2 regions of the Variovorax sp. Soil_C_26 genome follow, and region 2 is predicted to be linked to the other one. Evidence: predicted binding sites of a transcription regulator. Region 2 holds the regulator's gene; the other holds the start of a gene.
The links. The regulator HrcA, encoded in region 2, represses chaperone genes, less so after heat shock. The targets are predictions, from matches to a motif close to TTAGCACTCNNNNNNNNNGAGTGCTAA.
Positions count from the first base shown of each region.

Region 1 (11,826 bases), on a different contig from region 2:
AGCAGCATGGCATCAAGACCGAAGTGATGGGCGCGAGCTTCCGCAACGTGGGCCAGATCCGAGCACTGGCCGGCTGCGACCTGCTGACCATCAGCCCCGAACTGCTGGCCGAACTGGCCGCGAGCGACGCGCCGCTTTCGCATGCGCTTGATGCGGGCAAGGCCGCCGCCGAGGCGAAGGTGAAGAAGCTCAGCTACGACGAGGCCGCATTCCGCTTCGCGCTCAATGAGGACGCGATGGCCACCGAGAAGCTCGCAGAAGGCATCCGCGCCTTCGCGGCCGATGCCGTGAAGCTCGAGAAGCTAATGCAGGAAAGCGGCAAGTAAAGATGGCCATGACCTTCCGCTGCGACCGTGCGCCCGCGTGGGCGCAACTCCAGTCCTGCTTCGACACCGCGGGCAAGCAGTTCGATGTGCGCCATGCCTTCGTCGACGACGCCGGGCGCTTCGAGCATTTCAGCCAGCAGGCGCCGCATGTCTTTGCCGACCTGTCGAAGAACCTGATCGACGTGCCCACCGAGGCGCTGCTGCTGCGGCTGGCCGGAGAATGCGGCCTCGAGGCGCACCGCGACGCAATGTTCGCGGGCGAGCACATCAACAGCACCGAAGACCGCGCGGTGCTGCACACGCTACTGCGCGCACCGGTTGGTGCGAACGCGGGAAAGACGGCCGCCGAGCTGCGCGAGGTGCATGCCACGCTCGACGCCATGCTGGCCTATGCCGAGAAGGTGCGCGCGGACCACACCATCACCGACGTGGTCAACATCGGCATTGGCGGCTCCGACCTCGGTCCGCAGATGGCGGTGCTGGCGCTCGCGGAATTCGTGGCGCCCGGCAAGCGGTTCCACTTCGTCTCGAACGTCGACGGCCACGAGCTCGCGGGCGTGCTGCGCGACCTCGCGCCCGAGCACACGCTGTTCCTGATCGCCTCGAAGACCTTCACCACGACCGAGACGATGACGAACGCGCTCTCGGCCAAGCGCTGGTATGCGCAATCGGGCGGCAACGACATTGCCGGCCATTTCGCCGCGCTCACCACCAACGTCGAGGCCGCCAGGCAGTTCGGCATCGAGACCACCTTCGGCTTCTGGGACTGGGTGGGCGGACGCTATTCGCTGTGGTCGGCCATCGGCCTGCCGATCGCGCTCGCCATCGGCGCCGAAGGCTTTCGCCGGCTGCTCGCGGGCGCGCACGCGATGGACGCGCACTTCCGCACCGCGCCGCTCGCGCAGAACCTGCCGGTGCGCCTGGGCCTGCTCGACGTCTGGTACCGCAACTTCCATCGCTTCACGAGCCGCGGCATTGCGCCGTACCACAGCGCGCTGAAGCGCCTGCCGGCCTACCTGCAGCAGCTCGAGATGGAAAGCAACGGCAAGCAGGTCGATGCGACCGGCGCGGCGCTGCCGCCGGGCCTGGGTACCTCGCCCGTGCTCTGGGGCGAGCCGGGCACAAACGGCCAGCATGCCTACTTCCAGATGCTGCACCAGGGCACCGATGTGATCCCGCTCGAATTCGTCGCGGTGCGCGACGCGGCGCACGACCTCGACGGTCACCATCCGAAGCTGCTGGCCAATGCGCTCGCGCAGGCGCAAGCGCTGATGGTCGGCCAGCTCGACGCGGGCGGCCACAAGAACTTTTCGGGCAACCGGCCGAGCACCTTCTTCGTGCTCGAGAAGCTCACGCCCGAATCGCTCGGCGCCTTCCTCGCGATGTACGAGCACCGCGTGTTCACGAGCGGCGCGCTCTGGGGCATCAACAGCTTCGACCAGTGGGGCGTGGAGCTCGGCAAGGTGCTCGCCAAGGACATCGAGCCGCGCCTCGCCTCGGGCGACGTCACGGGCCTCGATGCCTCGACCGCGGGCCTGCTCGAACGGCTGCGGACGTAGACCGTCCGGCCGTCTGCGGCCTTTTGTTTGCGATCTCGCAACCCGCCAAAAGCTGTATTCGCTATTGAATGACGCACCGATATGATCGGCCCCGGGAACTTTCCCGGGGGTCAATCAAGAGGAGTCGTTCAATGGATTTCCAAACAGCCGTCAAGACCTGTTTCGCCAAGTACACCGATTTCAGCGGGCGTGCGTCGCGCTCGGAGTTCTGGTGGTTCATATTGGCCGAGGTGGCCGTGCTCATTGTCGCGAGCCTGATCCACCAGTACGTCTACTTCATTGCGGCATTGGGGTTCCTGCTGCCGGTGCTCGCCGTGGGTGCACGCCGCCTGCATGACATCGGCAAGAGCGGATGGCTCCAGCTGCTGATGATCATTCCGCTCGTCAACCTCGTGCTGATTTATTTCTTCGTGCAGCCGACGCAACCCGAGACCAACGCACACGGCGCGCCGGCGGTCTGAGCACCCACGCACGCATCAAAGGGCCGCGCGAGCGGCCTTTTTGTTTTCTGCCTCAACCCGCACGAGAATCCACGCACATGCGCATTGCACTCACGGGCGAAGCCTTGATCGATTTCACCGCTGGCGAGCCGGGCGCCCTGACCTTCGTAGGCCACGAAGGCGGCTCGCCGCTCAACACGGCCGTGGCCTGTGCGCGCCTGGGCGAGCCGACCGGCTTTCTCACGCAGTTGTCGACGGACCTGTTCGGCGAGCGGCTGGTGGGCTTTCTCGAACGCAACGGCGTGGACACGCGTTTCATCCTGCGCAGCGATGCGCCATCGACACTGGCCTTCGTCGAGCGCATGCCTGAGACCAACCGCTACGCCTTCTACACCCGCGGCAGTGCCGATGCGACCTGGGCGCCCGAGCCGCTGCCACGGCTGCCTGCGGAATGCCGCTTCCTCCACTTCGGTTCGATCGCGCTGCTGCAGGAGCCCGCGGCGACGCGCATCGTGGAACTCGTCACGGCCCACGCCGGGCGTTGCGTGATCGTCTTCGATCCCAACGTGCGGCCGAGCCTGGTTCCCGACATGGCGTTCTACCGCGCGCGCGTCCAAGGCTGGGTCGAGCTGGCCGACATCGTGAAGCTCAGCGACGAGGACGCCGGGCTGCTGGCGCCTGGCCAGTCCATCGATGCACTCGCGGCCCAATGCCTGCAGGCCGGCGCTCGTGCGGTGGTCGTCACGCAGGGCGGGGCCGGTGCCACGCTCTGGCGTACCGGCCATGCGCCGCTTTCCGTGCCGGCACCGCGGGTCGAGGTGGTCGACACCATCGGCGCGGGCGACACCTTCACGGCCGGGCTCTCGGTCGCGCTGCTTGCCGCGGGCGTGGCGCATCCGGCGCAACTCGGCGCGCTGACCGACGGTGCATGGCAAACGGCCATGTGCTTTGCCGCCACGGCTGCGGCGCTCAACTGCGCCCGCGAGGGTGCCGATCCGCCCACCCTCGCGGCCGTCGAGGCGGCGCTCGCGCGGCAGGTAGTCACGGCCGGCACCCTTTTCGAGCGCCCATAAAAAAACCCGCCTTTCGACGGGTTTCCTGTTCGCGACACCCCGCAGAACCGGCGCTGCCGGTCCGCGGGGTGCTGGCCCCGGGCAGGGGCGCGGGCGAATTTACATGCCCATGCCGCCCATGCCACCCATGCCGCCCATGTCGGGCATGCCGCCGCCGCCAGCGCCCTCGTCCTTGGGTGCGTCGGCGATCATGGCTTCCGTCGTCAGCAGCAGCGAGGACACCGAAGCGGCGTTCTGCAGTGCGGTGCGGGTGACCTTCGTCGGGTCCAGGATGCCCAGCTCGAGCATGTCGCCGTACGTGTCGTTCGCAGCGTTGAAGCCGTAGTTGCCCTTGCCGGCCAACACAGCGTTGACCACCACCGAGGCTTCGCCGCCGGCGTTGTTCACGATTTCGCGCAGCGGCGCTTCGATGGCCTTGAGCACCAGCTTGATGCCGGCTTCCTGGTCGGCGTTGTCGCCCTTGACCTTGTCGCCCACGGCTTGCTTGGCACGCAGCAGAGCCACGCCGCCGCCAGCCACGACGCCTTCTTCCACTGCAGCGCGGGTGGCGTGCAGGGCGTCTTCGACGCGGGCCTTCTTTTCCTTCATTTCGACTTCGGTGGCAGCGCCAACCTTGATCACTGCCACGCCGCCGGCCAGCTTGGCCACGCGCTCTTGCAGCTTCTCGCGGTCGTAGTCGCTCGTGGCTTCTTCGATCTGCACGCGGACTTGCTTCACGCGGGCTTCGATGTCGGCCGCAGCGCCCGAACCGTCGATGATGATGGTGTTTTCCTTGCCCACTTCGATGCGCTTGGCTTGACCCAGGTCGGCCAGCGTCACCTTCTCGAGCGTCAGGCCCACTTCTTCAGCGATGACCTTGCCGCCCGTCAGGATGGCGATGTCTTCCAGCATGGCCTTGCGGCGGTCGCCGAAGCCAGGTGCCTTGACGGCCACGACCTTCAGGATGCCGCGGATCGTGTTCACGACCAAGGTAGCCAGGGCTTCGCCTTCGACTTCTTCGGCAATGATCAGGAGCGGACGGCCAGCCTTTGCGACTTGTTCCAGCGTGGGGAGCAGGTCGCGGATGTTGCTGATCTTCTTGTCGAACAGCAGCACGAAGGGGTTGTCCAACAGCGCCGATTGCTTCTCGGGGTTGTTGATGAAGTAGGGCGACAGGTAACCGCGGTCGAACTGCATGCCTTCGACGACGTCGAGTTCGCTGTCGAGCGACTTGCCGTCTTCGACGGTGATCACGCCTTCCTTGCCGACCTTGTCCATCGCGTCAGCGATGAGCTTGCCGATGGTTTCGTCGCTGTTGGCCGAGATCGAGCCGACTTGAGCGATTTCCTTCGACGTGGTGGTGGGCTTCGAAGCCTTCTTCAGCTCGGCGACCAGGGCCGTGACAGCCTTGTCGATGCCGCGCTTCAGGTCCATCGGGTTCATGCCGGCAGCCACCAGCTTGAAACCTTCGCGAACGATGGCCTGGGCCAGCACGGTCGCGGTGGTGGTGCCGTCACCGGCGTTGTCGCTGGTCTTGGAGGCCACTTCCTTCACGAGCTGGGCGCCCATGTTCTGGAGCTTGTCCTTGAGCTCGATTTCCTTCGCGACCGACACACCGTCCTTGGTCACGGTGGGGGCGCCGAACGAACGCTCGAGCACCACGTTGCGGCCCTTGGGGCCCAGGGTCACCTTGACGGCGTTGGCGAGGATGTTCACGCCTTCGACCATGCGTGCGCGGGCTTCACCGCCGAAGACTACGTCTTTTGCTGCCATGTTTTATTACTCCAGTAATTAGATCTAATCAGTTGGGGACAGAGCAATCCGCGCTTCGCGTCGGCTTGGTCTGTCCCGCAAAATCACTTTGCTTCGACGACCGCGAAAAGGTCGTCTTCCTTCATCACGAGCAGCTCGTCGCCGTCGACCTTCACGGTCTGGCCGCTGTACTTGCCGAACAGCACGCGGTCGCCGACCTTGACGGTCAGGGCCGAGATTTCGCCCTTGTCATTGCGCTTGCCCGGGCCCACGGCCAGAACTTCACCCTGATCGGGCTTCTCGGCGGCGGCGTCGGGGATGACGATGCCAGAGGCGGTCTTGGTTTCGCTGTCAACACGCTTGACGATCACGCGATCGGCCAAAGGACGAAGTTTCATTGCATCTCCTGAATAAGAAACGGGGTTGTGGTCGGCGCCCGCGGGAAAGCAGGCAGCCATCGACTGGAAGCGAGGCCTGGTTGTTAGCACTCAACAGCAGCGAGTGCTAATCATAAGGGCAATCGGCGGAGTTTCAAGGCCGGGCGGCCCGGCAGGGCACACGCGCTGGTTGCGCAATCCGCTGGATTTCTTGCCCGATCCCCTCGCGGCACCCGCGGTTTTGTGAAAGGCCGGTGCCTCGCAGGTAGAGTCCGCCGCGGAGATTCACGCCGTCCATGGCAACCCGACATCAACACGACACGCCCGCTGCCGAGCACCTGCGGGCCCCCCAGGCCGCGATGGCGCGGATCATTGCCGCCCACACGCCGCGCGCGGGCGATTTCGAGACGCCGATCGCGGGCCTCGGCTTGTTCCGGCGGGACGCCCCGGCAGCGCCCGTCGTCTGCATGATCGAACCCGGCATCGTGCTCGTCGCCCAGGGGACGAAGCAGCTGTGGGTCGGCGGCGCGGCCTATGCGTACGACGCCTCGCGCTTCCTCGTCACCTCGCTCGACGTGCCCGCCAACTCCGAAGTGCTGGCGGCGAGCCCCGAGGCGCCCTGCCTCGGCCTGGTGCTGAAGTTCGACGTGCGCATGCTGGCCGAGCTGATCGCGCAGGGCAGCCTGCCGCCGCAGCGCGACCGTCCGGCCGGGGTGGGCGTGGAGATCGGCACCGCCACCCCTGCGCTCTGGGCGCCCATCGAGCGACTGTTGGCGCTGCTCGATGAGCCCGAGGCCATTCCGGTTCTCGCTCCCTTGATCCAGCGCGAGATCCACTACCGGCTGCTGATGAGCGACCAGGCGGGCAGGCTGCGGCAGATCGCCTCGGTGGACGGGCAGGGCCGCCGCATCGCGCGGGCGATCGATTGGCTCAAGCTGAACTACGCCTCCTCGCTGCGCGTGGACGAGCTCGCGGCCCGCGTGCAGATGAGCGCGCCCACCTTTCACCATCACTTTCGCCAGCTCACCGCGATGAGCCCGCTGCAGTACCAGAAATGGCTGCGGCTGAACGAGGCGAAGCGCCTGATGCTGAGCGAACACGCCGATGCGGCGAGCGCCGCATTCCGGGTCGGCTACGAAAGCCCGTCCCAGTTCAGCCGCGAATACAGCCGGCTGTTCGGCGCCCCGCCCAAACGCGACATCGGCTTGCTGCGCGACAACGCCAAGGGCGGCGACCCCGCCGCGCGCCGGCGCATTTAAGTCTTTACGTCACAGCGCGCCGCGAGCCTCACAGGATCGGGCAAGAAATGGAGCGGAATGCGCTATCGATGGCAGCGCGTCTCGCGAAGAATGGTCGGTCCGGACCCAGGCCGGGAAGCCTTCGGCTGACTCGGAAAGTAGGCGATGAACTGCGCGCCGGCACCGCCGAAACCATTCTCCTGTGCAGCCCTCCACGATGCATGCAGACACCGAACTTCGATCAACAACAGGAGTTGACATGAACAGTCCCACGACCCAGATGATCTCGCGGCGCGACGCGCTCATCGTCGGCGCTGCGACCGCCGCCACCGCGGCGGCGGTCTCGTCCGCGGCACCGGCCGCTGCCGCACCGGCGGCACCCTCTGCTGCGGCCGTACCCCGCATGAAGCTCACGCTCAACGTCAACGGAAACGCGCATGCGCTGGACCTCGACACACGCACCACCTTGCTCGATGCACTGCGCGAGCACCTGCACCTCACCGGCACCAAGAAGGGCTGCGACCACGGCCAATGCGGTGCCTGCACGGTGATCGCCGACGGACGGCGGATCAATTCGTGCCTGACGCTCGCGGTCATGCACGACGGCGGGCAGGTCACGACCATCGAAGGGCTCGGCACGCCGCAGAACATGCATCCGCTGCAGGCCGCGTTCGTCAAGCACGACGGCTACCAGTGCGGCTACTGCACGCCGGGCCAGATCTGCTCGGCGGTGGCGGTGATCGACGAGGTCCGGCGCGGCGTGCCGAGCCATGTGAGCGCAGACCTCACGGCACGGCCGATCCTCTCGGCCGAAGAGCTGCGCGAGCGCATGAGCGGCAACATCTGCCGCTGCGGCGCCTACTCCAACATCGTCGACGCCATCACCGAAGTGGCCGGGAGCCCGACATGAAGCCGTTCAGCTACGAGCGCGTGCAAACGCCGGCACAGGCCGCGGCGGCCGTGGCCGCGAACCCGGGCGCCAAGTTCATCGCCGGCGGCACCAACCTGCTCGACCTGATGAAGCTCCAGATCGAGGCGCCTGCGCACTTGGTGGACGTGAACGGCCTCGCGCTCGACAAGATCGAACCCACGCCCGATGGCGGCCTGCGCATTGGTGCGCTGGTGCGCAACACTGACCTCGCCGCCGACGAGCGCGTGCGGCGCGACCATGGCGTGCTGTCGCGCGCGCTGCTGGCCGGCGCCTCCGGGCAGCTGCGCAACAAGGCGACCACCGCCGGCAACCTGCTGCAGCGCACGCGCTGCCCCTATTTCTACGACACCGACCAGCCCTGCAACAAGCGTCGCCCGGGCAGCGGCTGCAGCGCCATCGGCGGCGTGACGCGGCAGCTCGCGGTGGTGGGCGGCAGCAGGTCCTGCATCGCCACGAACCCGAGCGACATGGCCGTTGCGATGCGCGTGCTGGACGCGGCCGTCGAGACCGTGCGTCCCGACGGGCGCACGCGCGTGATCCCGATCGCCGATTTCCATCGCCTGCCCGGCGACACGCCGCACATCGAGACCGCGCTCGAGCGCGACGAGCTGATCACCGCGGTCACGCTGCCAAAGCCGGTTGGCGGCACGCAGATCTACCGCAAGGTCCGCGACCGTGCCTCGTACGCCTTTGCACTGGTGTCGGTCGCGGCGGTCGTGCAGCGCGACGGATCGGGGCGGGTGGCGCTCGGCGGCGTTGCGCACAAGCCGTGGCGCGTCGAGGCCGCGGAGGCCGCGATGCCGCAGGGTGCGCGGGCCGTAACGGCACGACTTCTCGCCGATGCGCAGCCGACCCACGACAACGCCTTCAAATTGCCGCTGGCCGAGCGCGCGCTGGCTGCGGCCATCGCACAAGCGAGGAGCTGATCGCCATGAAATTCGACACCCCCGCCACCACCAATCCCATCGACCAGCTGAAGGTCATCGGCAAGCCGACCGACCGGATCGATGGACCGCTCAAGACGACCGGCGCTGCGCGCTACGCCTACGAACGCCATGCCGAGGTTCCGGGCGCCGCCTACGGCTGCGTTGTCGGCGCAGGCATTGCCAAGGGCCGCATCGCGTCGATGGACCTGCGCGCGGCGCGCGCTGCGCCGGGCGTGCTGGCCATCGTCACCGCGCGCAACGCGGGCAAGCTCGGCAAGGGCAATTTCAACACCGCCAAGCTGCTCGGCGGGCCCGAGATCGACCACTACCACCAGGCGCTCGCGGTGGTGGTGGCCCACACCTTCGAACAGGCGCGCGCCGCCGCGCAGCTGGTGCGCATCGACTACACCCCAACGCCGGGCCGCTTCGACCTGGCCGCGGAAAAGAACGCGGCGCAGATGCCCGAGCCCAATCCGTTCTCGGGCCAGCCCGAGACCCGGACCGGCGATTTTGCGGGCGCGTTCGCTGCGGCCCCGGTACAGCTCGACGCCACCTACACCACGCCCGACGAGTCGCACGCGATGATGGAGCCGCATGCCTCCATCGCGGAGTGGAAGGGCGACAAGCTGACCCTCTGGACCTCGAACCAGATGATCGCGTGGGGCGTCGGCGACGTCGCCAAGACGCTCGGCATTGCGAAGGAGAACGTGCGGCTGGTGTCGCCCTTCGTCGGTGGCGGCTTCGGCGGCAAGCTGTTCGTGCGCGCCGATGCCGTGCTGGCCGCACTCGGCGCGCGGGCGGCCGGGCGGCCGGTGAAGGTGGCGCTGCAGCGGCCGCTGATAGCGAACAACACCACGCACCGGCCTGCCACGATCCAGCGCATCCGCATCGGCGCTTCGAGAGAAGGCAGGATCACCGCCATTGCCCACGAGGGCTGGTCGGGCGACCTGCCCGGCGGGCAGGCGGAGACCGCCGTCAACCAGACCCGGTTGCTGTACGCCGGGGCCAACCGCCTGACGACCACGCGCCTTGCCGTGCTGGACCTGCCGGAGGGCAACGCCATGCGCGCGCCCGGCGAGGCGCCGGGCATGATGGCGCTTGAGATCGCGATGGACGAGATGGCGGAGAAGCTGGGGCTCGATCCGGTCGAATTTCGCATCCTCAACGACACCCAGGTCGATCCCGAGAAGCCCGAGCGCCCCTTTTCCCAGCGCCGGCTCAACGAATGCCTGCGCACGGGTGCCGAGCGCTTCGGCTGGAACCAGCGGAACGCGGCGCCGGGCCAGCAGCGCGACGGTCGCTGGCTCGTCGGCCTGGGCGTTGCGGCGGCATTCCGCAACAACCTGTTGACGAAGTCGGCCGCGCGCGTGCGCCTGGACGACCGGGGCATCGTCACGGTGGAAACCGACATGACCGACATCGGCACCGGCTCGTACACCATCATTGCGCAAACCGCGGCCGAGACCATGGGCCTGCCGCTCGAGCGCGTGCAGGTGCGGCTTGGCGACTCGGCCTATCCCGAGTCGGCGGGCTCGGGCGGGCAGTGGGGTGCCAACAATTCCACGTCGGGCGTGTTTGCCGCCTGCATGAAGCTGCGCGAGGCCGTGGCGGCCAAGCTGGGCTTCGCAGCGGCCGAAGCGGCGTTCTCGGACGGCATGGTGCGTGTCGGGGGGCGGGCGGTGCCGCTGGCACAGGCGGCCGGCGCGAACGGCCTCGTGGCCGAGGACGGCATCGAGTACGGCGATCTCGACAAGAAGTACCAGCAGTCGACCTTCGGCGCGCACTTCGTCGAAGTCGGCGTCGATGCGATGACCGGCGAGATTCGCGTGCGGCGCATGCTTGCCGTCTGCGCCGCGGGGCGCATCCTGAACCCCAAGTCGGCGCGCAGCCAGGTGATCGGCGCCATGACGATGGGCGTCGGCGGGGCGCTGATGGAAGAGCTCGCGCTCGACAAGCGCCACGGCTTTTTCGTCAACCACGATCTGGCGGGGTACGAGGTGCCGGTGCATGCCGACATTCCGCACCAGGAGGTGATCTTTCTCGACGAGACCGATCCGATCTCATCGCCGATGAAGGCGAAGGGCGTGGGCGAGCTCGGCATGTGCGGGGTCGCAGGCGCCGTGGCGAATGCCGTCTACAACGCCACCGGTGTGCGCGTGCGCAACTATCCGATCACGCTCGACAAATTGCTGGACCGACTGCCGCCGGTGGTGTGAAAGAAGCCGAGCGCACGGGTGCGGCTCGGCTTGCTCAAGATTATTATTTATTTCAACTGAGATGAATTTGATTTCAATTGAAATTTGAGCTGAAGTTTTTTGGTTCAATCGATGTGAAAATATCGAGGCCCGTGCTTGTTATTTATAAGCGGTGTGCGCGAATCTTTATTCAGTAATTGAGTTTGCTGCAATAGAGTCCCGTGCTGCATGCCTCAACGCCCCACTCGAATAAATCGCTTCAGTACGCAAGACCTTCCCGCAGAAAGCAGACTGGCCCATTGGTCGCTGCAGTTCGGCCAAACCCTGGGATACGCCGGGCTCGAAAGTCCCGATGGCCACAATTTCCATCAAACCCTGACACGTGTCGATCTCGGGCTCACGCGGTTTCTCCGCTTGCGGGGCAGCGAAACGGCGTCCCATGCGGAAGCCGGCCATTTGCCCGAATCGGAACTTCGGCCCTTTCATCTGCTGATCCGCCTGGGCTACGGCGCCACGACGCTTCTCCAGGAAAGGGAAGTGACCATCGAGCCCGGCGACATGGTCCTGCTCGATGCCCGGCGCGAGTTCCGGCTGCATTCGCGACCGACCACGGACTTTCTCGCCATCGGATTCCCCGACTCGCTGGTCGCGCGGTGGCTGCCCAGCGCCAAGGACGCCGTCGCTTTTCGCCTCGAGGGCCGCGCTGGATGGGCCGGCACGCTGTCGGCCTACCTCCGGGCGCTGGACGCCAGCCTTCTCGAAACCATCGACAGCACCTTCGAAGAAGAACTGGTCGGCGAGCACATGCTGTCGATGCTGTCGTTCGCCTTGACGCAGAGTGGCTTCCCGATGACGGACGACGACCGCGTGCCCGCGCGCGACCGCGTGCTGCACGCACGCATGTGCGGCTGGATCCGGGACAACTACGGCAATCCGGAGGTCAATGCGACGACGCTTGCGCGGCATTTCAACGTCTCGATCCGCTACGTGCACAAGGTGTTTGCCGGGGCGGGGCAGGGCGTGACCTTTC
Region 1 covers NZ_JBDGJC010000002.1:110,706-122,531, forward strand. The annotation lists gene tal (transaldolase) at 1-326, shown strand, start outside; gene pgi (glucose-6-phosphate isomerase) at 329-1,885, shown strand; gene AC3A6G_RS05955 (DUF805 domain-containing protein) at 2,017-2,346, shown strand; gene AC3A6G_RS05960 (carbohydrate kinase family protein) at 2,424-3,398, shown strand; gene groL (chaperonin GroEL) at 3,498-5,150, opposite strand; gene AC3A6G_RS05970 (co-chaperone GroES) at 5,234-5,527, opposite strand; gene AC3A6G_RS05975 (AraC family transcriptional regulator) at 5,803-6,765, shown strand; gene paoA (aldehyde dehydrogenase iron-sulfur subunit PaoA) at 7,004-7,654, shown strand; gene AC3A6G_RS05985 (FAD binding domain-containing protein) at 7,651-8,601, shown strand; gene paoC (aldehyde oxidoreductase molybdenum-binding subunit PaoC) at 8,607-10,817, shown strand; gene AC3A6G_RS05995 (helix-turn-helix transcriptional regulator) at 11,025-11,826, shown strand, end outside.
Region 1: the regulator HrcA is predicted to act here: its motif matches at 5,611-5,637, upstream of AC3A6G_RS05970 (co-chaperone GroES).

Region 2 (11,826 bases):
GATGAGCACCAGGTCGAGGTTCATGGCACCGCCGCCGAGGTCTTGTGGCCCAGCATCTCGCGGGCATGCGCGAGCGAGGTTTGCGACATCTTCTCGCCGCCGAGCATGCGCGCGATCTCGCGTGCGCGGCTGTCGTCGTCGAGCCGCGAGACGCCGCTCTCGGCGCGTGGGCCGGGTTCGGTGCCGCCGCCCGCCACCTGGCGCTTGGCCACCACCAGGTGGTGGTCGGCGCAGGCCGCGACCTGCGGCAGGTGGGTGACTGCCAGCACCTGGCGGTCGCGCCCGAGCTGGTTCATGAGTCGACCGACCGTTTCGGCGACCGCGCCGCCGACGCCGGCATCGACCTCGTCGAAGATCAGCGTCTGCGCGCCGCCGAGCTGGCTGGTGGTGACGGCAATGGCCAGCGCGATGCGCGAGAGTTCGCCGCCCGAGGCGACCTTGCCGATCGGACGCGGCGTGCTGCCGGGATGGCCGCTCACAAGAAAGGCGACTTCTTCGAGCCCCGCGCGACCGGGCTGTGCGAGTGGCTGCAGCGCGACCTCGAAGCGGCCGCCCTGCATGCCGAGCCCCTGCATCGCCTGCGTGACGGCGTCGGAAAGCCGCGGTGCCGCCTGCTTGCGGGCCTTGGCAAGCGCCTTGGCTTCCTTCATGTAGGCCTGCTGCGCGGCCTGCTCGGCGCGCTCGAGGCCGTCGAGATCGCTTTGCGCATCGAGCGCCTGCAGCTCGGCCTGCCAGCCCGCCAGCAGCGCCGGAAGGTCGTCGGGCGTGCGCTTGTAGCGGCGCGCGAGCGACATCCACAGGCCCATGCGCTCGTCGAGTTCGGCAAGGCGCTGCGGGTCGACCTCGGCATTGCGCAGGTAGCCGTGCAGCGAATGGGCGGCATCGGACGCCTGCGCCACGCTCGACGCGAGCACCTCGCCGAGCGCCTGGAATTGGGGCTCGATGTGCGCGCAGTTCTGCAGCAGCGTCACCGCGCGCGACAGCGCGGCGAGCGCGCCGCCGTCGTCATCTTCAAGCGCCTGGCTGGCGCCCTGCGCTGCATCGATGAGCGCTTGTGCATTGGAGATGCGCGCGTGGTTGGTCGACAGCTCTTCCCACTCGCCCTCGGCCGGTGCCAGCTTCGCCACTTCGGCGATCTGCCACTGCAGCCGCTCGCGCTCGCGCTGCAGGGAATCCTGTGCCGAGCGCGCATGGTCGAGCGCCGAAAGCGCCTGGCGCCAGGCCTGCCAGGCGGCGTCGAGTGCGTCGGTGCGCGCGCCGGCATAGGCGTCGAGCAGGCCGCGCACCGCGTCGGGCCGCGTCAGGCTCTGCCAGGCATGCTGGCCGTGGATGTCGAGCAGCCGGTCGCCGAGTTCGCGCAGCTGCGTGGCCGTGGCCGGGCTGCCGTTGATCCAGCCGCGGCTGCGGCCCTGCAGGTCGACCGTGCGGCGCAGCAGCAGGGCGTCGCCCGATTCGAATCCGCCCTCGTCGAGCCAGGCGTCGAAAGCCGGATCGGGATCGAACTCGGCGCTCACGTCGAGCCGTTCGGCGCCCTCGCGCACCGCGCCCGCGTCGGCGCGGTTGCCGAGTGCGAGCTGAAGGGCGTCGATCAGTATCGATTTGCCGGCGCCAGTTTCACCCGTCAGCACCGTGAAACCCGACGACAGGTCGAGTTCGAGTGATCGCACGATCACGAAGTCGCGCAGGGCGATGCGTCGCAGCGCCATTCAGGAGCCCCCTTCGTTCCAATGCAGTTTCTTGCGCAGCGTGTCGAAATAGCTCCAGCCCCGCGGGTGCAGGAAGCGCACCCGGTAGTCGGAGCGGCGGACAACCACGCGGTCGCCGATCGCGAGGGATGCGAGCGACTGCATGTCGAAATTGGCGCTCGCGTCGCGGCCCGACACGAGCTCGATCACGATCTCGTCGGCGTCCGGCAGCAGCACCGGCCGGTTCGACAGCGTGTGCGGCGCGATCGGCACCAGCACCCAGCCCGGTACCGCGGGATGCAACAGCGGGCCGCCGGCCGAGAGCGCGTACGCCGTTGACCCCGTGGGCGTGGCGATGATCAGGCCGTCGGCGCGCTGGTTGGCCACGAAATGCCGGCCGACCGACACGCGCAGTTCGACCATGCCCGAGGTGGCGCCGCGGTTGACCACCACGTCGTTCATGGCCAGCGCCTCGAACACCGAGGCGCCGTCGCGCATGACGTGCGCATGCATGAGGCTGCGGTGGTCTTCCTCGTACTCGCCCGCGAGCATCGGAATCAGCGTGGCCTGGTAGTTGTCGAGCGGGATGTCGGTGATGAAGCCGAGCCGGCCGCGGTTGATGCCGATCAGCGGAATGCCGTAGCAGCCGAGCTGCCTGCCGATGCCCAGCATGGTGCCGTCGCCGCCCACCACCAGGCCGAGGTCGCAGCGCTGCCCGATCTCCTCGACGCTCAGCGGCTCGTAGCGGCCGCCGACCCGGGCCTCCGACCCGGCTTCTTCGGCCGCCGATTTCTCGACGAACACGGTGCATCCTTGCGATTCCAGGAAAGCGCCGATATCTTCCATCACGCCATCGCGCGCATCGGCCTGTGCCCTGGCACCGGAAGCCTGGTACTTGCCGATCAATGCGACGTGACGAAAGCGGGAAGTCATCTACAAATTACAACACTAAAATCTTGCAATGCTGGACGACCGCGCCAAGTTGCTGCTCAAGACGCTGGTAGAGCGCTACATCGCCGAAGGCCAACCGGTCGGGTCGCGGACTTTGTCACGTTCGTCGGGGCTCGATCTCTCGCCGGCGACCATCCGCAACGTCATGTCGGACCTCGAGGCGCTGGGGCTCATCGCGAGTCCGCACACCTCCGCCGGCCGGATACCCACCGCCCGCGGCTACCGGCTTTTCGTCGACACCATGCTGACCGCCCAGCGCGAGAAGATGGACGCGCCGAGCCTCGCGCCCGACCAGCCCCAGAAGGTGATCGCCAACGCCGCGAGCCTGCTGTCGAACCTCTCGCAATTCGTCGGCGTGGTCATGGCGCCGCGGCGCGCGTCGGTGTTCAAGCAGATCGAGTTTCTGCGGCTGTCGGAACGGCAACTGCTCGTGATCATCGTCTCGCCCGACGGCGAGGTGCAGAACCGCGTGATCGTGCCCGAGGCCGACTATTCGCAGTCCCAGCTGGTCGAAGCCTCGAACTACATCAATGCCCACTATGCGGGCCTGACCATCGAGCAGGTGCGCGACCGGCTCCAATCCGAGGTTGAGAAACTGCGCGGCGAGATCGCGGCGCTGATGCAGGCGGCGGTCAAGGTCAGCTCCGAGGTGTTAACCGAAGCCCAGGAAGACGACGTGGTGATCTCAGGCGAGCGCAACCTGCTCTCGGTGTCCGATTTCTCGAGCGACATGGGACAGCTGCGGCGCGCTTTCGAGCTGTTCGAGCAGAAGGCGCAGCTGATGCGCCTGCTCGACGTGTCGAGCAAGGCCGAGGGCGTGCGCATCTTCATAGGCGGCGAAAGCCATATCGTGCCGATCGAGGAGCTCTCGATCGTCAGTGCCAACTACGAGGTCGACGGGCAGGTCGTGGGGACGCTCGGCGTCATCGGCCCGACGCGCATGCCGTACGAACGCATGATCCAGATCGTGGACATCACCTCGCGGCTCGTCAGCAATGCGCTGAGCCACCGCAAGTAGAAGAAGAGCGCCGCCGCGGTGGCCGCGAATAGAATCGTGGCCGCGTGGGCCGTTAGCTCAGTTGGTTAGAGCAGCGGACTCATAATCCGTTGGTCGATGGTTCAAGCCCATCACGGCCTACCACTCGCAACATTTTTGAGCTCCTCCAGGGGAGGCCAAAAATGCGTGCTATACTAGCAAGCTGTGCGGCTGTAGCTCAGTTGGATAGAGTACTTGGCTACGAACCAAGGGGTCGTGGGTTCAATTCCTGCCAGCCGCACCACTCTCTGTAAAAGCCAGGACGTGAAAACGTCCTGGCTTTTTTTTGCCTGCCGCATGGCTGCGTTCAGAAAAGGAACGACAGCTGCGGGTCGGGCCTGAGGCCTGGCGGCAGCGCGACATCGTCGGCCTTCCTGCCGATCCCCGTCGCAAACCAGCGGAAGGTGTTGGTCCGTTGGCCGTCTCGCCCGGTGGTCCGCACGAACAGGTAGCCCGAGGTGGCGTTGCCCGACTCATCGACGGGGATCCCGGCGGCCCTGAGCGCTGCAACTTCGGCCCGGGTGCTCGTGTCGTACGGCAACTGGAGCGTGATGGTCGCGTTGTGAATGATCTGATTGAGCATTGCGTCCCGCAAGGTTCGTTAGGGCTCAGAGCTTCCGTCCCGTCCAACTCAGCCGTAGTTCGGCGGGCGAAGCAAGATTGTGAACTTTTTCACGTATTCCTGAAAATGTTAATGCTTCTGCGTCGCCGTAACCATTGGTTCTCATGGCATAGGCTGTTCGGCACCCGCTGCGCTGCCCGGCGCTAAAGTCGAACATTTCATTGATTCAGGGCAAGGCGAACATGGGCCTCCAGAGAAACCGGCGTGCGCGCCAGATCCTCCTGTGCTTCCTGTGCTTCCTGTGCGGTGTGGCCGCCGCTCCGGCCTTGGCAGCAAAGATCAGCTGCGTCCCGGGTGCCGCGAGCAGCGGCGCAGGAGCGCCTTTCAATGCGGTCCGGAGAATCTCGATCGACGAGCATTCGCGCACCGTCAACATGGACGTGGTGCGTGCGCGCACGAAGGACACGGAGACCATGGGCAAGATGCGCGGCGACCTGCTGAGCATGGACGAGACCCAGTCTGGCGAGCCGGTCTACGTCTTCAATGCGATTCCGGCGGCGGGCGCCGAGGCCATGAGCCTGTTCCGGCTCTTCAAGACCAGCGAATGGCGGCTGATCGGCGCGGTCGTGAGCTTCGCCCACAAGGTGCCGGCGCTTCGCAGCGTCGAGCCGGGCGTGGTCTTCGACTGCAAGCGTTCGGGCATGGGTTGAGACAATCCGGGATGGGCTGGCAGCGTTGTTGCGCCCGCATTTTTTGTTGAATTCAGAGGTTGTGCCTTGAGCAAAGCATTCACGAAGGAAACCGACGCCCAAGACGACGAGGACGGTGGCGACGGTGCCATGCCCGCGTTGCCGAGCGGCAGCAAGAACTACATCACGCCAGCCGGCTATGCCCGCTTGCGCGAGGAACTGCTGCAGCTCATGGACGAGGAGCGGCCGAAGGTGGTCGAGGCCGTGCATTGGGCCGCGAAGAACGGCGACCGCTCCGAGAACGGTGACTACCTCTACGGCAAGAAGCGCCTGCGCGAGATCGATCGCCGGATCCGTTTCCTTTCCAAGCGCCTCGAGATCGCCGAAGTGACCGACCCATCGGTGCACCACGGCAGCGACCAGGTCTTCTTCGGCGCCACGGTGCGCTATGTGGACGAGACCGGCGACGAGCGCAGCGTCACGATCCTCGGCATCGACGAAGCGGACAGCGCCCAGTCGCAAGTCAGCTGGATCTCGCCGATCGCACGGGCCTTGCTCAAGTCTCGCGAAGGCGATGTGGTGAAGCTCGTCACGCCCGGCGGTGCGCACGAGGTCGAAGTGCTGTCGGTGAGTTATCCCACGCCGGGTGCCGGCCCCGCAACGCGATAGCGTCGGAGGCGTCTTCTTCTCAGGACGCGGGAACGGTTCGCGAGGCGGTCAGCACCGAAGCCGTGCGACGCGCGGCGCGCAGCACGGCGTCGAGGTGCGTGCGGTCGCGCACCGCGATCACGAAGCGCAGGTCGGTCGAGTCCTGCGGTGTTTCGTCGGCCATTTCGACGTGGGTGATGTCGGCCTCGGCATCGGCGAGCGTGGCGGCCACCCGCGCGAGCACGCCCTTGTCGTTGCGCACCGTGATGACCACGCCGGTCTCGAAGGCGCGGGTGGGCTCGTCGGACCACTCGACCGCGAAGAAACGCTCGCTGTCCTTGTGCCGCAGTCGCTGGCCGACGCCGCAGGCGTCGGTGTGGACGACCAGGCCTTCGCCGTGGCCCAGGTAGCCGACGATGTCGTCGCCCGGAATTGGCCGGCAGCACAGCGCGAAGCGCACCGACGAGTTCTCGCTGCCGTCGAGCGTGACGGCGCCCTGTGAAATGGTTTCGTGCGAGATGAAGCGCTCGCGGCTCAGCAGCAGGGCGTCGGGGCGCTCGCCCAGCTCGGACAGCATGGCCACGAGCCGCTTGGCGACAATGCTGGCGATGCGCTTGCCCAGGCCGATGTCGGTCAGCAACTCGGCGCGCGTGCGGTTGCCCGTGAAGCGCAGCAGCTTTTCCCACAGCGCCTGGTGCTCCGCATCGTCGGCCGGCAGCTTGCTGAGGCCTTCGGCCCGTAGCGCCTGCGCGAGCAGCTTCTCGCCCAGGCCTTCGGATTCGGCATGCGCGAGCGTTTTCAGGTAATGGCGGATCTTGGAGCGCGCGCGCCCCGTGCGCACGAAGCCGAGCCATGCGGGGTTGGGCGTCGACACCGGCGCGGTGATCACCTCGACCACATCGCCGTTCTTGAGCTCGGTGCGAAGCGGCACCTGGTCGCCGTTGATGCGCGCCGCGGAGGTGTGGTCGCCGATGTTGCTGTGGATGGCGTAGGCGAAGTCGACCACCGTGGCGCCGCGCGGCAGCGCGAGGATCTGGCTCTTGGGCGTGAAGACGTAGACGGCGTCGGGGAACAGGTCGACCTTGACGTGGTCCCAGAACTCGGCGGCATCGCGGGTTTCGTCCTGGATGTCGAGCAGCGACTGCAGCCACTTGGTGCCGAGGCGGTCGTTGCTGGCCGCGTTGGGCTCGGCGGCCTTGTAGAGCCAGTGCGCGGCCACGCCCGACTCGGCCACCACGTGCATGGCTTCGGTGCGCAGCTGGAACTCGACGTTCACGCCCGCCGGACCGACGAGCGTGGTGTGCAGCGACTGGTAGCCGTTGAGCTTGGCGATCGCGATGTGGTCCTTGAACTTGCCCGGCAACGGCTTGTACATCTGATGCAGGACGCCCAGGCCGGTGTAGCAGGCGATCACGTTGGGCACGATCAGGCGGAAGCCGTAAATGTCGGTCACCTGGGCGAAGCTCAGGTGCTTTTCTTCCATCTTGCGGTAGATGGAATAGAGCGTTTTCTCGCGTCCGGCGATGCGCACCGTCATGTTGGCGTTGCCGAAGGCGGTCTCGACCTCGCGCTGCACCTTCTGGATCAGGTCGCGCCGGCGCCCGCGTGCCTTGGCCACAGCCTTGGACAGCGTGGCGTAGCGCCAGGGCTTGAGGTGGCGGAAAGACAGTTCCTGCAGCTCGCGGTAGGTCTGGTTCAGGCCCAGCCGGTGCGCGATGGGCGCATAGATCTCGAGCGTCTCGCGCGAGATGCGGGCCCACTTCTCGCGCGGTGCGTCGGCCAGCGTGCGCATGTTGTGCGTGCGGTCGGCCAGCTTGACCAGGATGACCCGCACATCTCGCGCCATGGCCAGCAGCATCTTGCGGAACGACTCGGCCTGGTTCTCCTCGCGGGTGTTGAACTGCAGCTTGTCGAGCTTGGTCAGGCCATCGACCAGTTCGGCCACGGGGGCGCCGAAGCGCTCGATCAGTTCGGGCTTGGTGACGCCGCAGTCCTCGATGGCGTCGTGCAGCAGGGCGGCCATGAGCGCCTGTGCGTCGAGCTTCCATTCGGCGCATTGCGCCGCTACGGCGATCGGGTGGGTGATGTACGGTTCGCCGCTGTTGCGCAGCTGGCCCAGGTGGGCCTCGTCGGCAAAGCGGTAGGCGCGGCGAACCAGTTCGGTGTCTTCGGGGCTCAGGTAGTCGAGCCTGGCGGTCAGCGCGGCAAAGCTCGCGGCAGCCGCATTCAGCGCCGCGGGACTCGGCTTCGGCATGCCCGTCGGGGCATGGGACTGACTTTTGGCGACCGCGCTCATGCCTATCACTTTAGCGTGACCGCTGTATGGACGCGTCCAGACGTAAAAAAAGCACCGCCAAGCGGTGCCTTTTCGTTGCGGGTCTGCGTCAGATCAGCCCGGCACTTTCTTGAGCATCTCGAGGCCGATCTTGCCTTCGGCGATCTCGCGCAGGGCGGTCACGGCGGGCTTGTTCTTGCTCTCGATCTTGGGCGCGTGACCCTGGCTCAGCATGCGTGCGCGGTAGGTGGCGGCCAGGACCAGCTGGAAACGGTTGGGAATCTGGGTCAGGCAGTCTTCGACGGTGATGCGGGCCATGTGGTCTTTCGGTCGGTGAGCAGACAGGAATCAAGGGATGTTCAGTGCGGCGAATGTGTCGGCACGTGCGCGGCGCTGCGCAGAATACCGAAGCCGCTGCGCGTGGACGATCGCCTTGAGATCGAATAGCGCGCGCTCAAATAACTCGTTGATTATAACGAAGTCGAATTCCCCGGCCCGGGCCATCTCTTCGGCGGCATTGCGCAGGCGCAGTTCGATGACGGCCGCGCTGTCCTCGCCACGGCGTTCGAGCCGCGAGCGCAGTTCTTCCCAGCTCGGCGGCAGGATGAAGATCATCACCGCGTTGGCGAAGGTCTGGCGGATCTGCAGCGCGCCCTGGAAGTCGATCTCGAGGATCACGTCGGCTCCCTGGGCAATCCGCTCCTCGATGGCTTTCTTGGACGTGCCGTAGCGCTGGCCGTGCACATGGGCCCATTCCACGAAGCCGTCGGTCGCGACCATGGCGTCGAATTCGGCGGGCGACACGAAAAAGTACTCGCGGCCGTGCTTTTCCTGGCCGCGTGGCGACCGGGTGGTGTGCGAGACCGAGGGCTGGACGGCCGAATCGAGCTCCATGAGCGCCTTCACCAGGCTCGATTTGCCGGCACCGCTCGGTGCCGCCACCACAAAGATGTTGCCTGGGTAGTCCATGGGCTCGTTCATTCGATGTTCTGTACCTGTTCGCGCATCTGCTCGATCAGCACCTTCATGTCCACGCCGATGCGCGTGAGCTCCAGCGCCGCCGACTTGGAGCCCAGTGTATTGGCCTCGCGGTGCAGCTCCTGGATCAGGAAGTCGAGCCGCTTGCCGACCTCGCCGCCTTTCTTGAGCAGGCGCTCGATCTCGTCGAGGTGCGAATTGAGCCGCGTGAGCTCTTCCGCCACGTCGATGCGGATCGCGAATGCGGTCGCCTCGGTCAGCGCGCGGTCCTGGGCGGCTTCGGGCAGGGTGCCACCGGTCAGGCCCATGGCTTCCTGCCAGCGCTCGAGAAAGCGCGTGCGCTGCTGCTCGACCAGTTGCGGCACCAGCGGCCCGGCCTGCTCGACCAGCGTGCGCAGCTGCGCCAGATGGGCCTCGAGCATCTTCGCGAGGCGGGTGCCTTCGCGCTGGCGGGCCGACATGAGTGCCTCGAGCGCCTTGCCGGCCACCGTGAGCAGGTCGGGCCCCCAGTCGCCGCGCGTGGCACCATCGCCGCCCGCCAGCCGCAGCACGTCGGCCACGCTGAGTTCGCGCGCGCCGGGCAGCCAGGCCCGGATGCCGTCCTGCACGCCGTTGAGCCGCTGAAGCAGCTTCACCGAGGGTTCGACGACGCCCGCCTGGGCGTTGCTTTCGATCGCCGCGCGCACTTCGACCTTGCCGCGCTTGAGCTTGCCCGTGAGCAACTCGCGCAGCGCGGTTTCATGTTGCCGCAGTTCCTCGGGCAGCTTGAAGCTGAGGTCGAGGAAGCGGCTGTTGACCGAGCGGATTTCGACCCCGAGCCGCCCCGCGGCACCAGGCCCCGCTTCGGCTCCGGAGTGGCTGCCGGCGGTCCCGTTTTGGCCGCTGGCATAGCCGGTCATGCTGTAAACTGGCATTGCGCCTCACTGTGGTTTTGCTTGCAAGCACCGAGGCGTCGGCACGGCGTTCGCTTGCCGCACCATCGCCTTCGGGCGAAACTCCCGGATTATGTCAAAGGTCAAGCCTTCGCCCCTGCTGCCCGATACGGTCATTGGCGGTTACCGCATTGTTCGCCGGCTTTCCGCAGGTGGTTTTGGCGTTGTCTACCTCGCGATCGACCCGGGTGGCCAGCAGGTCGCGATCAAGGAATACCTGCCTTCGTCGCTCGCCACGCGCGGACCCGGCGAGCTTACGCCCGAGGTGGCGCCCGAGAAGCTGTCGCTCTACCGGCTGGGCCTCAAAAGCTTCTTCGAGGAGGGGCGATCGCTCGCGCAGATTTCGCATTCCTCGGTGGTGAGCGTGCTCAATTTCTTCCGCGAAAACGAGACCGTCTACATGGTGATGAACTACCTGGAGGGCGCCACCCTTCAAGACTTCGTCGTCACCGCGCGCGACCTCAAGCGCCCCAAGGTGTTTCGCGAATCGACCATCCGCTCGCTGTTCGACGAGATCCTGCGCGGGCTGCGCATCGTGCACCAGTACAAGATGCTGCACCTCGACATCAAGCCCGCCAACATCTTCGTGACCGACGAGGACCGCGCGGTGCTGATCGACTTTGGCGCTGCGCGCGAGGTGCTCAGCAAGGAGGGCATCTTCATCCGCCCGATGTACACGCCCGGCTTCGCCGCCCCCGAGATGTACCGGCGCGACTCGTCGATGGGCCCCTGGACCGACATCTACGCCATCGGCGCCTGCATCTACGCCTGCATGCAGGGCTACCCGCCCAACGACGCGCCGCGGCGCATCGAGAAAGACCGGCTCACCCTGTCGCTGTCGCGCCTGCGCGGCGTGTACTCTGACAACCTCATGGAAGTGGTCGAGTGGTGCATGTCGCTCGATCCGCTCTCGCGCCCGCAGTCGGTCTTTGCGCTCCAGAAGGAACTGAGCCGCGAAGGCGAGCGGCGCTACACCAAGCTCACCGTCGGCGAGAAGGTGCGGCTTTCCCTCGACAACATCCGCTCCTTCGACAAGAAGGCCCTGCCCAGGGCGGCGGCACCCACCACGCGCCCCGCATGAAATTTTCCGTATTCCAGGTCAGCCGCAAGGGCGGCCGCCTCAAGAACGAAGACCGCATGGGCTACTGCTACACGCGGGAGTCGGGGCTCTTCGTGCTGGCCGACGGCATGGGCGGCCATCCCGAGGGCGAGGTCGCGGCGCAGCTCGCGTTGCAGACCATCGCCGCGCTCTACCAGCGCGAAGCCCGGCCGGTGGTCAAGGATCCGAAGGCGTTCCTGGCCGAATCGGCCATGACGGCGCACCAGCAGATCATGCGCTACGCCAGCCACAAGGCCATGCTCGACACGCCGCGCACCACCGTGGTGGCTGCGCTGCTGCAGAACTCGAGCGCCATCTGGATGCACTGCGGCGATTCGCGCCTGTACGTGGTGCGCGACGGCCGCCTGCTCACGCGCACGCGCGACCATTCGCATGCGGAGCGCCCGCGCGCCGGCGCCGCCAGCGACGCGCCGGTCAACCGCAACCTGCTGCTCACCTGCCTGGGCTCGCCCACCACGCCGCTGTTCGACATCTCGGCGCCGCTGCCGCTGCAGCGCGGCGACCGCATCATGCTGTGCTCGGACGGTGTCTGGGGCGTGCTCGACGATGCCCTCATCGTGCACACCCTGTCGTCCGACAAGCCGGTGTCCGATGCGGCGCCCGACCTGGCCGAGATGGCGCTGCGCAAGGGCGGCGCCCACAGCGACAACGTGACGCTGATCGCGCTCGAATGGGAAATGCCGGCCATCACGGCGGGCGAGGAGCGCGCCGTGTCCACCGACTCGATCAGCGACGGCGTGTTCGCCTCCACCATCCAGGCCGGCATGCCCGCCGACGGCGAGCTCGACGACCTCGACGAGGACGCCATCGAACGCTCGATTGCCGAAATCAACGAGGCCATTCGCCGCTCCGCTGCAAAGAAGACCTGAGCGCGCAGGTGCGGCCATCGCTCCCGGGCGGTGGTCTTTCATCCATTTCCCTTTACTGACGCATCCTCCACCCATGACTGC
Region 2 covers NZ_JBDGJC010000012.1:35,869-47,694, forward strand. The annotation lists gene rapZ (RNase adapter RapZ) at 1-24, opposite strand, end outside; gene recN (DNA repair protein RecN) at 21-1,706, opposite strand; gene AC3A6G_RS24215 (NAD kinase) at 1,707-2,618, opposite strand; gene hrcA (heat-inducible transcriptional repressor HrcA) at 2,647-3,654, shown strand; tRNA gene AC3A6G_RS24225 (tRNA-Ile) at 3,701-3,777, shown strand; tRNA gene AC3A6G_RS24230 (tRNA-Arg) at 3,840-3,916, shown strand; gene AC3A6G_RS24235 (hypothetical protein) at 3,980-4,255, opposite strand; gene AC3A6G_RS24240 (hypothetical protein) at 4,477-4,944, shown strand; gene greB (transcription elongation factor GreB) at 5,011-5,592, shown strand; gene AC3A6G_RS24250 (RelA/SpoT family protein) at 5,612-7,867, opposite strand; gene rpoZ (DNA-directed RNA polymerase subunit omega) at 7,961-8,164, opposite strand; gene gmk (guanylate kinase) at 8,195-8,815, opposite strand; gene AC3A6G_RS24265 (YicC/YloC family endoribonuclease) at 8,824-9,738, opposite strand; gene AC3A6G_RS24270 (serine/threonine protein kinase) at 9,830-10,837, shown strand; gene AC3A6G_RS24275 (PP2C family protein-serine/threonine phosphatase) at 10,834-11,745, shown strand; gene rph (ribonuclease PH) at 11,819-11,826, shown strand, end outside.